Regions from separate parts of the [Clostridium] celerecrescens 18A genome, predicted to be linked through region 2. Evidence: riboswitches for the same ligand, from Rfam matches in the RefSeq annotation. Region 2 holds a riboswitch; the other holds the start of a gene.
What was found. Region 2 has a riboswitch for glycine ahead of H171_RS21625 (alanine/glycine:cation symporter family protein). Riboswitches for the same ligand answer to the same signal wherever they lie in the genome.
Positions count from the first base shown of each region.

Region 1: another riboswitch for glycine. It lies ahead of gcvT (glycine cleavage system aminomethyltransferase GcvT); the one in region 2 lies ahead of H171_RS21625 (alanine/glycine:cation symporter family protein).

Region 1 is NZ_PGET01000001.1:2,375,392-2,378,813, forward strand. Features, by position in the region: gene gcvPA (aminomethyl-transferring glycine dehydrogenase subunit GcvPA) at 1-724, opposite strand, end outside; gene gcvH (glycine cleavage system protein GcvH) at 738-1,121, opposite strand; gene gcvT (glycine cleavage system aminomethyltransferase GcvT) at 1,147-2,229, opposite strand; glycine riboswitch at 2,394-2,476, opposite strand; gene H171_RS11065 (sensor histidine kinase) at 2,835-3,422, shown strand, end outside.
Region 2 is NZ_PGET01000001.1:4,737,140-4,740,561, forward strand. Features, by position in the region: gene H171_RS21620 (carbohydrate ABC transporter permease) at 1-338, shown strand, start outside; gene H171_RS21625 (alanine/glycine:cation symporter family protein) at 454-1,839, opposite strand; glycine riboswitch at 1,945-2,037, opposite strand; SAM riboswitch class I at 2,251-2,379, shown strand; gene metK (methionine adenosyltransferase) at 2,469-3,422, shown strand, end outside.

The DNA of each region.
Region 1 (3,422 bases), 2.4 Mb from region 2:
AAGAAATAGGATTCACGCCCATGATATAGCGGGCATTGGCTTCCTTTGCTATGCTACCGATCTCTTCTGCCGGTTCCAGACTGCCGTAATAATTTGGATTCTGAATGTAAACACATGCGGCCTGGCTATCCAAATGTTCTTTCAGAAAATCCAGATCTGTTATACCGTCTTTTTCTGGAATAACCGTCAGCTCCATCCCGTTTCCAAAACAATAAGTCTTTATGGTTTCTATTACCTGAGGATGAGCCGCTGCGGAAACAAATGCCCTGTTTTTCTTTCTGTCCCTGCACATAGCTACTGCTTCAGCCGCCGCAGACGCACCGTCATATACGGAGGCATTGGCCACATCCATTCCTGTAATCTCACAGATCATTGTCTGGTATTCATATATGGATTGTAAGATTCCCTGGCTCATTTCCGCCTGATACGGGGTATAGGCAGTGTACAGGGTTTCTTTGGATATCACGCTTTTTACAATGGAAGGAATGTAATGCTTGTAAGCACCTGCTCCTCTGAAAATAACTGGAAACACCGTATTTTTTGCTGCAATGCCTTCCATCTTTTTATTTACTTCCATTTCAGACATTCCGTTAGGAAGATTCAATCCATCCTTTAATAAAACTTCCTGAGGAAGCTGCCCAAAAAGGTCTTCTATGCTCTCAATTCCGATCGCTGACAGCATTTCTTTTCTATCATGGTCGGTTGCCGGTACAAATGAACCCATATGCAGATCTCCTTTATTCCATTTCTTTTTTAACAAGTTCTTCGTATTCCTCAGGACTTAAGAATTCTTCTTTATCCGTAATATCGGTGATCTTCACAAACCAGGCTTCATAAGGAGCCTCATTGATCTTTTCCGGTGAGTCTAAAAGTTCTTCATTGATTTCCGATACAACTCCGGTTACCGGACAATATACATCGGAAACAGCCTTAACAGATTCCACATCAGCAAATACTTCACCGGCTGTCGTATCGTCGCCTTCTTCCGGAAGATTGACGAAAACAAGCTCTCCCAATGATTGCTGGGCATGATCCGTAAGCCCGACCAAAGCTGTTGTTTCATCTTCAAACTTTACCCATTCATGTGTCTTGGTGTAAACCAGATCCCCTAATACTTTCATAATTAATTCTCCTTTTCCTTGTGGATTATTTTGATTTTTTATAAAATGGAAGGGTAACCACTTCCGCTTCTACTTCTCTTCCCCGGACGATTACCGTTACCTTCGTACCTGCTTTAGTATATTCTTTATCCAGGATAGCCATGGCTGCCGGATAGCCCAGATATGGGCAATGGGTTCCCGATGTTGTAAAGCCTGCCTTCTTCCCGTCTGCAAGAACCTCTTCCTGTTCCCGGATGATTCCCCGTCCGGTTACCTTTAGGCCCACTCGTTTTCTTGTGAGAGAATCTTTGTTCGGCAAATGGCTTTTTCCAATAAAGTCTTCCTTCTGCATCTTCACTGCAAACCCAAGGCCGATTTCCACCGGATTAATATCATCATTCATTTCATGTCCGTATAACGGCATGCCGGCCTCCAGCCTCAGAGTGTCTCTGGCCCCCAGCCCGCAGGGGATCAGTTCATATTCCCTGCCTGCTTCCATGAGCGTTTCCCACATTGTCTCAGCATATGCATTGTCTAAATAAAGCTCAAAACCATCCTCCCCTGTATAACCGGTTCTGGATACCATACATGTGATCCCGGCCACTTTACCATCAAAAACTGCATGGTAGTATTTATCAGGTATATCTGTGGTCAGTTTCATAAGTATTTCCTGTGATCTGGGACCCTGCAGGGCGATTTGTGTGATTTTATCAGAAATGTCTTCAAACACCACTTCTCCTAATTTATGTTCCAGCATCCACTGATAATCCTTTTCTTTATTGGACGCATTCACAACGATAAAGTACTCCTCTTCTTTTTTCTTATAAACAATCAGATCATCCACCGTTCCCCCGTGCTCATTGCACATGGGACTGTATCTTGCCTGTCCGATCTCCATATCGGTAAAATCATTGGTCAGCAGCTGATTAAGATTTTCAAGTGCATCTTTCCCCTTACAAATGATCTCTCCCATGTGAGAGACATCAAATAGCCCTGCCCTTGTTCTTACTGCCATATGCTCCTTTATGATCCCCTCTTCATACTGGATGGGAAGAAGATACCCGGCAAAAGGGACCATCTTGCCGTGATACTTAAGATGCATTTCATAAAGCGGTGTTTTAAGTTCCATGTTTTAATCCTCCTTAAATAATTTATATGATAATATAGGAACATCATCCGTTTATATGCACAAAAAAAGGCAGAAAGAAATATTCCTATAGGATATTCCTGTCTGCCTCTGTCCTTTTACCTGAAAGATTAACTTCGTCGGTACATAAATGTTCTCCAGAGTTACGTCCGAATCCGATCCTTTTGCCTGAGAGTTTCTGCCTTCCCCTTCGGCGGCACAGGTTTGTGCTCTCTCTCTGATTCATCATCCGTTATTTATTATTGATATTATCAGAGTATTTTAGCACTGTCAATCATTTTTTACATGACCTTTTAGAATGATTCTGACAACTATGATGCTGTCTTTCATGGCACCCCCAAACAATCTCTGAAATCATCCTTTTTGTTAAAATCATAACAAGGAAAATGGTGCGCTCGATGTTATTGCAGCACAAGAAATGATCATAGATGGAATGTAAATTAAAGGTATCATGTGTTATACTACTAATGTCTATTTGTAGGAAACGTGTAGTATAATCTGTTCCCATCTAAAGTCTATGGACTTTGGAGAACCTATCGATTACCATTGGATTAAAATGAAAACCCCTTAAAGGAGGAAAAATAGGCATGCAGCTGCTTGAACTCGTTTTAATGCTTATTATTTATGATATTTATTTTTTTAGCTATTTCAAAAATATGTTTCCGGTCAAAAGAAACCATTTGCTTTTTTATGCGGCTGCAGTTTTCATCAATATCAGCATTACTTTACCGGCCTATCTGTTTCTGGATCATCGGGTCGCTGTCTTTTTTATAATGGGTTCGATTATGCTAGACATTATTCTGCTGTTTCGTGTAAACCGGGTACAGATTATTTTTGCCGGCAGCGTCTACATGTATTCTATCTATAGCAGCAGAGGAATTATCTGTTCGATCTATTCGATGGTTCTGCATACCAGCATCCAGGATGTCCTGCAGAATGATAAATATTATAATGCGGTAACAGCATTATCCGTATTACTATCTATACTGAGCATCACGTTTGTCCGTAAGAAAATCGTTCCGGATAACAAGGCAAGGTATGCGTTTACTAACAATGAGCAGCTTGGTTTTACCGTCGTCTGCCTGATCAGCCAATTGTTTTTTCTTATGTTTATTAACGATGGGCGCTTTTATAATGAAATCAAATCTACCTGGTATTCTGCTTTATATTTTGGA
Region 2 (3,422 bases):
CATACGAGGAAGCGGCCGCTATTGACGGCTGTCCTCCCATGAGGGCGTTCTGGCTGATCATGTTTCCCATGGCTCAGTCCGGGATCATTACGGTTACAATATTCAATTTTATTAATATATGGAATGAGTATTTCATTTCCCTCATTTTCGCCAACTCCGACAGGGTACGGCCGGTTGCGGTGGGGCTATATTCCATGATCAATTCCATGAAATATACGGGAGACTGGTCAGGAATGTTTGCATCCGTTATCATCGTATTTCTTCCTACTTTTATCCTTTATATCTTTTTGTCGGAGAAAATCATTGCCGGAATTACTGGGGGCGGAGTCAAAGGCTAATGACTTTATTGGAAAAAATATAAAAAACCTCCTGCTATCCGTGGGACTGTAAGATAATTCTTTTAATGAAAGAATTATTTACCCAGCCCAGGAAAGGCAGGAGGTTTTTAAGTTGTTATTTATCTATGACCGGAATCGGAGTTTCGTCCCTTTCGTCTAAGTGGTTCAGATAGTACTTTGTATCTTTTGCCACAACACCCGATAGAAGCAGAACAGCCACAAGATTGGGAATCGCCATCAGTGCGTTTAGGATGTCTGAAATCGTCCACACCAGATCCAGAGACAGCACAGGGCCGACAACTACGATTGACACGAAGATGATTTTATAGGGCAGCATCCCCTTGGAGCCGAATAAGTACTCGCAGCATCGTTCCCCGTAATAAGACCAGCCAAGAATGGTGGAATAAGCAAAGGTAATGATGCCGACGACTAAGATCACCGGGCCAAGAACAGGAATCTGACTGAAAGCGGCAGTGGTCATCTGGCCGCCGTTTTGTATCATATCCATATTGATGTCCGGGTTCTTCATTATAGTTGAAACAAGAACCAGACCGGTCATAAGGCAGACGACAACCGTGTCCCAGAAGGTGCCGGTTGAGGAAACCAGCGCCTGACGCACTGGATTCCTTGTTTGTGCAGCCGAAGCTACTAACGGAGCGGAACCCATACCGGACTCATTGGAAAATAAGCCCCGGGCAATGCCGTACTGCATGGCAAGCATAATGCCCCGGCCAACCAGACCGCCTGCGACCGCTCCGGGCCGGAAGGCCAGGGTTACAATCACCTTCAGTGCAGGAATGATGAAGTCAGCGTTGATGCCAAGAATGATCAGACAGCCTGCCACATAGAAGGCCGCCATAAATGGTACAAGCTTTTCACATACTGTTGCGATGGACTTGATGCCGCCGATAATAACCACAGCGGTAATCACACCGAAGACAAGGCCGATTGCAATGCGCGGAATCGGCAGCGGTACATTGTTTTCAATAATCTCAGCGATAGCGTTGATCTGAGTCCCGCTTCCAATACCAAAGGAAGCAAACAAGGCGAACAGTGCAAAGAGTACGCCCAGCCACTTTAAGCCCAGTGCTCGCTCCAGTGCATACATGGCACCTCCCTGCATTCGTCCATCCTTCGTCTGCACACGATATTTAACTGCAATCAGGGATTCTGAATATTTGGTTGCAATGCCGAATACGCCGGTGAGCCAGCACCAGAGAACAGCACCTGGGCCGCCTAAGAACACTGCCGTACCCACGCCCACAATATTGCCGGTACCGATGGTGGAGGCAAGGGCAGTAGTCAGCGCCTGAAATTGGCTGACCTCTCCTGGTGAATCAGGGTCTTTTGTAACAGACAGCTTAATGGCTGTAAAGGTTTTACGCTGGATAAAGCCTGTGCGCACGGTCAAAAATAAGTGAGTGCCAAACAGAAGTACAATCATGGGTATCCCCCAAATTGCTGAGTCCAGCTTGTTGAAAAGTTCAGTAACTGCTTGCATTGTTATCTACTTCCCTTCCTTCGTATTTTTTGATAAAAAAAAGAGTGGGATATACTCCCACTCACAAAAAAACAGAGATCATGCGATATTCCAAAAAAAGGGAAACAATCGCCTCTGTCCTTTTGCCTGAGAGTTTCGCGCCTAAGCGCTTGCCCCTTCGGCCCCTGCATAGCTGCAGATGTCTCCAGAGTGCCATCCGTCCATGGTCTGCGCTGGGCGCATTCCACAGATTTCATTTGGCGAACATTTAAAGAATAGCGTCATTATACATTATGGATTAAATTTTTGCAAGAACTTTATCCATGGATGCATTGGAATAGAATTCCCTTGACAGCCGTTTTTAAATACGATAAAATATACATGCACTAGAAACAGCTTACAATTGAATAACAAATGAAAAGTACGTAATATCCCTTATTCAGAGTGATGGAGATACAAAGGATCTGTGAAGTCACGGCAACCCCGACCGGAAATGATGGCCTTGGCCAGAAATGAGCGGCTGGAAGGTGCCAACCTGAGCGAGAAATCGAGCAATAAGAGGATTTGATACATTGTTGAATCAAGTCCGCATTGCTGCGGACTTTTCTTTTTGTTATTCCCCCATGTGATATTAAGGAGGAAATGACAACATGGAAAAATTATTATTTACATCCGAATCCGTTACAGAAGGACATCCGGATAAAATGTGTGACCAAATCTCTGATGCGATTTTGGATGAGATGTTAAAGCAGGATCCTATGAGCCGTGTGGCTTGTGAAACCTGCTGTACCACAGGTCTTGTTATGGTTATGGGAGAAATAACGACCCATGCCTACGTAGACATTCAGAAGGTGGTACGGGAAACCGTAAGGGAAATCGGTTATGACCGTGCAAAATACGGATTTGACTGCGATACCTGCGGCGTGATCGTAGCTTTGGACGAGCAGTCTGCTGACATTGCCTTAGGCGTTGACCGGGCCCTGGAAGCAAAGGAACACAAGATGTCTGATGAAGAGATCGACGCTATTGGAGCAGGAGACCAGGGTATGATGTTTGGCTTTGCCAGCAATGAAACTGAGGAGTATATGCCATATCCCATCGCCCTTGCCCATAAACTGGCCCTTCGGCTTACAAAGGTACGCAAGGATGGAACCCTTACTTACCTTCGTCCCGACGGAAAGACCCAGGTAACTGTGGAATATGATGAGAACGGCAATCCTCTCCGCTTAGATGCAGTGGTTTTATCCACTCAGCATGATGAGAATGTGAGCCAGGAGCAGATTCACACGGATATTAAAAAGTATGTTTTTGATGAAGTTCTGCCTGCAGAGCTGGTGGATGAGAAGACCAATTTCTTCATTAATCCTACGGGACGCTTTGTAATCGGCGGACCTCACGGGGACAGCGGCCTGACCGGCCGTAAGATCATCGTAGATACCTACGGCGGTTATGCACGCCACGGCGGCGGAGCATTCTCCGGTAAGGACTGCACAAAGGTAGACCGTTCCGCTGCTTATGCGGCACGTTATGTTGCAAAGAACATCGTAGCAGCAGGACTGGCTGACAAGTGTGAGATCCAGCTTTCCTATGCCATCGGTGTGGCA